2 regions of the Terriglobus sp. 2YAB30_2 genome follow, and region 1 is predicted to be linked to the other one. Evidence: riboswitches for the same ligand, from Rfam matches in the RefSeq annotation. Region 1 holds a riboswitch; the other holds the start of a gene.

Region 1 (4,210 bases):
GGCTGGCGTCTCGGCTACCTGCATGCCAGTAAGCGCTGGACCCCATCCATCGCCTACTTCCACGACCTGCTCTTTATCTCCGCTCCGGCGCCGCTGCAGCATGGTGTGGCCGCAGGCCTGTGCGACCTTCCCGACAGCTTCTACACCGAGATGCAGACCGAGTATGTCGCCAAGCGTGACAAGACGGTAGCCGCGCTTGCAGATGCAGGGCTCACGCCAACGGTCCCGCAGGGAGCGTACTACATCCTCGCCGATGTCACCCGCGTGGAGGGCTCCACCTCCAAGGAGAAGGCGCGCAACCTGCTCAAGCAGGTTGGCGTAGCTGCCGTGGCTGGTTCAGCATTCTTCCGTGCAGGCAAAGGAGAGAACCTGCTGCGCTTCTGCTACGCAAAGAAGGACGATGCGTTGGATGAGGCCTGCAGACGGCTTCGGTCGCTGTAGTGTAGTCTCTTCGCCTGTCATCCTGAGCGAATGCGAAGGACCCGCTTTCGCACCGCCACCAAACTACGACGCAAGCACATTCTCGTTGCCCCATTCTTTCGCGAAGCGCAAGGGTTGGATCCCCAACGAACTTCGTTCGCTCTATCGCGCTCCGCGCGACTGTTTCCTTATCCGTAGTCATCCTCAACAAAAGCAAAAGCCCGCCGGACGGCGGGCTTTCTTACTTCATGCAGAGAACGAATTCCTACACACACCCACCGGCGATAGACGGAATCAGCATAATCTCATCTCCGTCCTCAAAGGTATGCGTCTCGCCGCCCAGAAAGCGGATGTCCTCATCGTTCACGTAGACGTTGATGAACGGGCGCAGCTTGCCCTGCTCGTCCTTGATATGCGCTCCCAGCGCCGGGAACTTCACGCCCAGGTCGTCGACCAGGCCCGGCAGGTTGGTGGCAGCGGAATCAACCTTCTTCACGCCATCAGTGTGGCGGACAAAGGCAGTCGGCAAAAGTACTTTGATTGACATTTGAATCTTCCCTGCTCTTTCTGTTTCTCGTCCACCTGAGCCACAGCTCAGCGAACTGAGCCTTAGCTCAGCATTACTGAGCCACCAGCTCGGCCTCTTCCGCGGGCAAACCATCCAGCTCCCGTAGATAAGCGTCGAACTCGGCCAGCCGCGGCTTCACCGCGCGTCCGATGTCATAGCGGCCCTGCAGCACATCCGTCGTCTTCAAGCCGTTGCCCGTGATGCAGACCACCGTGGTCTCGTCCTTACCGATGCGGCCCTGTGCGAAGAGTTTCGCGGTCACCGCAGTGGTTACGCCGCCTGCCGTCTCCGTGAAGATACCTTCGGTCTCTGCCAGCTCCTGAATGCCGGCGACGACTTCGACGTCGGAGACATCTTCGCCCCACCCGCCGGTATCGCGGATTAGACGAGCCGCGTATGGGCCGTCCGCCGGGTTGCCGATCGCCAACGAACGGGCGATAGTGTTCGGTTTCTGCGGCTCGTGACGCTCAAGATTGTTCTTCACCGCGTGGGTAATCGGCGAGCAGCCCGTAGCCTGCGCTCCGAAGAACTTCACGTGCTTTGCCTCAACGATGCCGAGATACACCAGCTCGTCGAAGGCCTTCTTGATCTTGCGGATTAGCGAACCGCCGGCCATCGGCACCACGACGTTGTCGGGCAAACGCCAGCCGAGCTGCTCGGCGATCTCATAGCCCATCGTCTTCGAACCCTCAGCGTAGTAAGGCCGCAGGTTCACGTTGACGAAGCCCCAGCTGTACTGGTCGGCGATCAACGAGCACAGACGGTTAACATGGTCATAGTTGCCGTCAATGCGCACCAGCCGCGCGCCATAGATCAGCGTATTCAGAATCTTTGCCGGCTCAAGGTCCGCCGGAATCAGGATGCAGCTCTTCAAGCCCAGGCGGGCGGCCTGCGCTGCCACTGAGTTTGCCAGGTTACCGGTCGAGCTGGCGCCGACGGTGTCAAACCCGAAGTAGCGGGCATTGGCCAGCGCCACGGCGACGACACGGTCCTTAAAGCTCAGCGTCGGGAAGCAGACGGCATCGTTCTTCACGTAGATGTCGGAAGCGCCGAGACGCTTGCCCAGATTGTTGGCCTTGACCAGCGGGGTGAAGCCAACCGGGAGATCGGGCTGGAAGCCTTCAGGAATAGGAAGCAGCGCACGATAGCGCCAGATGCTTGCCGGCCCGGCAGCGATGGACTCCCGGGTCACGCTGCCCTTCACCACATCCAGGTCGTAAAAGACCTCAAGCGGCGAAAAGCACTCATCGCAGACAGAAAGCGGCTGGTTGCCATAGCTCTTGCCGCACTCTTTGCACTTCAGATCGTAGGGCGCACACGCACCGGAAGACATAGGGCCTTGCTCTCCATGTGGAGGAGGGCTTTACGTGTGACTGTCTCTCTGATTGGCGCTCTTAACTCAGGAACGAGGAGGCGCGGGGTGGGAACTTGCAACTTTCCTACTCCGAATCTCATGTTCCCTGTCGCCAGGAGAGAGTTGACACCGGTACGCCTTTGTTCTGTCCGGTTGTCGTGGTGTCACAGGGCTCGTCCCTCAACCACTCTTCATGAAATTCGCGCTTGCCCTTGCGGGCTAGCTTGAATGTATTGTTTGTACCACGCCATCCGCCTCCAGACAAGCCATGGCAGCAGTCAACGGCGGCTAAGTGCATTGAATTGCAGGAAAACCACCCTTTTCGGTTTATTCTTCCGCCATGGTGAAATTCCTGGTTCGCACCGTAGCCTTCGCGGCCATAGCCGCTGCTTTTGCGTCCGTGGCCACGCTTCCCCTCGCCGCGCAGGAGACCCCGTTGAACCCGGACGGCAAGGTCGCCGCCAAGTCCGCCTGGCTGACGCTTACGCCCCAGCAGAAGTCCGACGTCTTCGCTTTTGCCGCCCCCTACAAGGACTACCTGCGGCACGCCAAGAGCGCCGGCCTCTCGACGGCGGAGTTCCTTCGTCTGGCCAAAGCAGCAGGGTTCACCGAGTTCACGTCTCCCTCACAGATCAAGCCTGGCGCCAAGCTCATCTTCGACAATCGCGACCGCTCCGTCGTCTTTGCCGTCATCGGCTCCGACTCGGTAGAAACGGGCACACGCATCGTCGCGACTCATCAGGACTCTCCACACCTGAACCTGAAGTCTCGTCCGGTCGTCGGAGCTCCAGGCTCGGTTGCGCTACTGAAGACCACGCTCTACGGCGGCATCAAAAAGTACCAGTGGTCGAATCTTCCACTGGCACTGGTCGGCCGCATCGACGCCACAGATGGCCGGCACCTGCAGGTAAATATCGGCTTTGCTCCTGGCGATCCTGTCTTCGTGATCGCCGACGCCGCGCCTCACTCCGACTCATTGCTCCGCACACGCACCTACACCACCGTCCTCGCAGGTGAGGAGATGAATCCGGTGGCCGGTTCGATTCCCAGCGAGAAGAACTCCGTTGCCGACCAGGTCATGGCCGCCCTGCGTACGAAGTTCAATATCAAGGACGAGGATCTGGTTGCCGCTGAGCTGGAGCTTGTTCCAGCAACTCAGCCGGCCGATGTCGGTATCGACAATGGCCTGACCGGAAGCTGGGGCCAGGATGACAAAGCGCTCAGCTATGCGGCGTCACGCAGCATCTTCGACCTGAAGGGCACGCCGAAAAAGACCGCGATGGTCTACGTCACCAACTTCGAAGAGGTCGGCTCCATCAACAACACCGGCGCAAACTCGCAGTTCCTCGATACCGTCTTTACGGAGCTGATGGACGCGCAGAAGAAAGGTGCTTCAGCACTCGATGTCCGTCACGCGCTGCGCAATGCCGCTGTCCTCTCAGCCGACTGTAATGACGGCGTGAATCCCCTCTTTCCTGGTAACTCGGAAGCATCGAACGCCGCGGTCGTCGGCTATGGCGTAACTATCAAGCGCTACGGCGCAGGCTTCGATCCGAACGCGGAATTCACTGCCCGCATCATCGCGCTGCTCGACAAGAACAACATCACCTGGCAGACGCAGACACCGCGTGTTGAAGTCGGCGGAGGAGGCACTATTGGAGGCTTCCTCTCGGCGCGCAATATGGAAGTGTTGGACGTAGGCATTCCACTGCTCAGCATGCATGCAACCTATGAGATGAGTTCGAAGGTAGACCACTGGTCCATCTATAAGTTCTTTGGCGCCTTCTATGGAATGGAATAAGCGATAGCAGCTTACCCTTTGTCATTTCGCGGCGTTCGGGGTCCCAGCCGGCTTCACTGGTTGGGGT
Region 2 (4,210 bases), on a different contig from region 1:
GACTCCGTTCTCATCCCCGTCGCCGAGGATGAAGAGCTGCCCTGGAGCTTTGACGGGCAGCGAGCGCAACACGATGGCGTCGAGAAAGCTGAAGATAGCGGTGTTCGCGCCAATGCCGAGAGCCAGCGAGAGTAAAGCGACGCAGGTGAGCCCGGGGGAGCGCAGCATGGAGCGCAGACCGTATAGCGTGTCCTGTGCAAAGGACTCGAGCCAGCTCCATCCCCAGGCGGCGAAACTCCGCTCGCGCAGAACGGTGTTGTTGCCAAAGCGCCGACGGGTTTCGCGATGTGCCTGTTCAGGGGCAAGGCCGGTGGCGACCTGCTGCTGCTCACGCAGCTCAAGATGGAGACGCATCTCCTCTTCGAGGTCGGCATTAAAGCGGGAGCGATGGAAGAGCATGCTGAGGCGGCGGAGAAGCTGGCGCATGGTGGTCTCCTTGGCGAAGCGGAGGTGCGATCAGGCAGGCTGCAGCACGGCGGTAATCGCGCCGTAGATACGGTGAAAGTGCGAAAGCTCAGTGGCGAGCTGTTTGCGGCCGGCGGCGGTCAGCCGGTAGTAGCGCGCGCGGCGATTGCCGGCGGTCGTGCCCCACTCGGCGGAGACCCATCCCTGGACCAGAAGCCGCTGTAATGCCGGATACAGGGAGCCCTCTTCCACCTGCAACACATCGCCGGAAGTATGCAGGATCGACTCGGCTATCTCGTAGCCATGCATCTCGCCATGGCGCGAAAGGGTGTTGAGGATCAGAAGGGAGAGGGAGCCGGGCGGAATGTCGTTGGGCTTCACAGAATGCTCCTTACTGCCATAGACAAACTATGGCAGTAAGAATGGATGACATAGGCAGACTATGTCAATGGGCTTTTGTTCTCCCTAGCTGCCGATGCAGCCACACACCATAAAAGGTCAACATGATCCAAAGCAGGCTTATGAAGCTAACGAGAGTCTCTGAGGCAAAGACATTAAAGCCTCTGAAACGATGAAGAAAGCCAGTTCCATATTCCGCGCGTATGAACGCACCTGCACACGCCAAAGCTGCCATCGACAAAAGCGGACGTCTTACTGCGGGTGTCTGCCGATGCGAAGTGGTAAACACCCAGCGGCGCCATAGCACTGCGAGCACGCACAACCCGAGCGCAGTACTGACATATTGAAGGAGTTTAAATACCTCAATAAAGCCGTCAAGCGGAAGTTGCAGGTTGTACTTCAATAACGGGAGATGGCGGTAGGGCCAAAAGCCTGGATGGGTGAAGGCATCCCAGATGATATGAGTAGCCGCCCCAAGCAGGATAGAGAGCACCATGACGAAGAAGGTTGGGATACTCGACGTAAAAATCTTCCCCATGGGGTTCTGACGGAGAGGGAATAGACGAGGCGCTGTGGCGATGAGTGCATCCGCGACATATTGCTGGAAAAGCCACAGCACGGCCAAAGACAGTGGGAGATCGAGTAGCAAAGCTCCAGGCAGGGTATGGCCAAAGCTGCCGCGCGGCACGAGCCTGAGAAAATACTCGAAATCCGGAGACAGACAGCCGACCACAAGCGCGGCTGTGTTCAGCCGCGTCCTGCGGAACGGTAGAGCTGCGACGGCATGCGCGGCAGTAAATGGCATTGTCGAATCATCTACTCAAATGGATGCTTCGATCAAAGGGCAGTACTTACGGCGCGGAAGTCCTCGACCAGCGATTCGAGGCAGTCGAGCGAGGTATCCCACGCGAACATGAAGCGTGCGCCGCCGCCGATGAAGGTATAGAACTTCCAGTCTCTGGCGCGCAGTGCTTCGGCGATGGCCGGCGGCATCTTCACGAAGACGCCATTGGCCTCGACCGGGAACATGAGCTCGATGTTGGGCAGACCAGCGATCTTCTCCGCAAATGTTCTGGCGCAGGTGTTGGCGTGGGCCGCGCGGTGCAGCCAGGCTCCGCCCTCGAGCATGCGGACCCAGGGGGCAGCGAGGAAGCGCATCTTGGAGGCAAGCTGGCCTGCCTGTTTGCAGCGATAGTCGAAGTCCTGCGAGAGCGTGCGATCGAAGAAGATCACGGCTTCGCCGACGGCCATGCCGTTCTTAGTTCCACCGAAGCAGAGAACGTCCACTCCGGCCTCCCAGGTCATGGCGGCAGGCGTGCAGTTGAGCGTCGCACAGGCATTGGCAAAGCGCGCTCCATCCATGTGGAGACGCAGGTCGAGCTCGCGGCACGCGTCTGCGATGGAGCGGATCTCTTCGAGGGTGTAGACCAGGCCGGTCTCGGTCGGCTGGGTGATGGTGACAACGCGCGGCTTGGGATAGTGAATGTCGGTGCGCCGAGATGCGATCAGACGGATCGCATCGGGCGTTAGCTTGCCATTCGACGAGGGAGCGACGAGAAGTTTGGCGCCATTGGAGAAGAACTCAGGCGCGCCACACTCGTCGGTCTCGACGTGCGCCAGCTCCGAGCAGATGACGCTGTGATAGCTCTGGCTCAGAGCTGCAAGCGCGAGGGAGTTGGCGGCTGTTCCATTGAAGGCGAAGAAGACATCGCAGTCGGTGCTGAAGAGCGTGCGGAAGGCATCCGCCGCCTGTGCTGTCCATGAGTCTGCACCATAGGCGCTTTCGTGTCCGACATTGGCTTCGGCCATGGCGGCCCATGCCTCAGGACAGATTCCGGCGTAGTTATCACTGGCGAACTGCTGTTTTGGTGCACACATGCGTATCGAACCCTTTCTTACTGGTCCATCAAAAGAAATCACGGATGTGCGGCTTTTCCCGAAGTTGCCGGACAGGCCACATCTCCCAGACGGGACGCCACCTTGCTCGGGGCAGGTTGGCGTTGAGCAGTGAGCTCAACTCTTGATGTCGTTCTGATGATAAACGGTGTCTGGGTTCGAAGCAATTTGTAGGACGCGCCTAGGCGTATCAGCAAAATTCGATGTGCGTTTTGTTAGAAAATTTCGGCCTTCCTTACCCACCTAGAGCATTTTTCCTGTTGCTGGGTATCCCGGAAGAAGAGCGCAGCGGCGTTTTCATTGCGGAAAACGCCCATAGATGCCGAAGCCCTACTCTACGCCTACAGGAAAATGCTCTAGCGTTGCGAGGGCACCCCGGCAGAGAAAATGAGAGAAGCAGATTTCTTCGCTGCGCTACGAAATGACAAACAAAAAGGGCGCCATTGTTCTAAGCGCTGAAGGCGCGTTCTATATCGGCCCTGGGCAACGCCCCAGGCCTGAGGATAGCTGAACTCTAGTTCTCGGCTGGCTTCTCGGCGCGATCGATCACCAGCACATCGACGGAGGTCTTTTCTGAGGAAAGCTTCAGGCCCAACTGCTCGCGGAGTGCCGTGATGAGCGAAGAACCCGCGTTCTCGCCGGCCTCCCATTGCAACGTGAAGTCGTAGTAGCCGTTGAGGCCTGTCTTATCCAGAACCATGCCGCCGCGAAAGGCCGGCTGCTGTGCGATGCGGTAGGCGAGGGCGGGCATGCCGACGCCGGAACCGGTCATGGTTGCCGTGCCGTTACTGCCGCGCTGATTGGTCCCGCTCATAGATTTCGCCGGTGCACCGGAGGTCTCATGCAGCTTAGGGCCGCCTTTGTCGATGACGAGGACGTAGGCTTTCATCTCACGGCTTTCGTGATGGAGTGTGAGATGGAAGCGGTCGGCGAGAAGGCGTTGCAGCATAGGTGCGAGATCCGCGGCTACGATGGGCTCAGCATTTTCCGTCGTTGCTTGCAGATCGAACCGGGCAGTTGAAAGCCAGTTCGGGCCACCGGTGACCTGGAAGTCGAGAACACCGTAGGCCTGCAGAATGAGCGTACGCAGGGAGAGATTCGTGGCGCTGATGCGTGAGCCGGAGAGGTTCACTCCTTGATCGCGATCAAGGCCGCTGAGGTTTTCGCGGACGGAGGTGATCTCAAAGGTCTTTTCCGGATGCTGTGCGAAGCCTGGCATTGTGGCAAAGAACGCTGCCGTAATGCTCAGGAACAAACGAACCCGCCTGACGAGCATAACTTTCCCCTTCGCTGCAAATGGACGGAACCAGAAATAGCTACGTACGGAGTGGGACTTTGGTTCAACCGATTGAACGTTGAAACCAGAGAGCGAAGGTTCTGGCCTTTGTGCTTGTCAGCCGGCCCGAGGGATAAACGATCCAAAGATCGATTCGCGGTAGCTCCCACTCGGTAAGGATAGGGACTACCTCGCCCGAGGCGATCTCCGGTTGGAACATCCAGCGGGAGGCGA

The links. Region 1 has a riboswitch for S-adenosylmethionine ahead of thrC (threonine synthase). Riboswitches for the same ligand answer to the same signal wherever they lie in the genome.
Region 2: another riboswitch for S-adenosylmethionine. It lies ahead of AB4Y89_RS18595 (threonine aldolase family protein); the one in region 1 lies ahead of thrC (threonine synthase).

The regions. Positions count from the first base shown of each region.
Region 1 is NZ_JBFRFJ010000001.1:445,854-450,063, reverse strand. It holds gene AB4Y89_RS01740 (pyridoxal phosphate-dependent aminotransferase) at 1-441, shown strand, start outside; gene AB4Y89_RS01735 (MoaD/ThiS family protein) at 686-967, opposite strand; gene thrC (threonine synthase) at 1,041-2,321, opposite strand; SAM riboswitch class I at 2,437-2,542, opposite strand; gene AB4Y89_RS01725 (peptidase M18) at 2,683-4,143, shown strand.
Region 2 is NZ_JBFRFJ010000014.1:18,052-22,261, reverse strand. It holds gene AB4Y89_RS18610 (ADOP family duplicated permease) at 1-426, opposite strand, end outside; gene AB4Y89_RS18605 (PadR family transcriptional regulator) at 457-786, opposite strand; gene AB4Y89_RS18600 (DUF4184 family protein) at 851-1,609, opposite strand; gene AB4Y89_RS18595 (threonine aldolase family protein) at 1,642-2,682, opposite strand; SAM-I-IV-variant riboswitch at 2,733-2,836, opposite strand; gene AB4Y89_RS18590 (TIGR03435 family protein) at 3,215-3,976, opposite strand; gene AB4Y89_RS18585 (LysR family transcriptional regulator) at 4,041-4,210, opposite strand, start outside.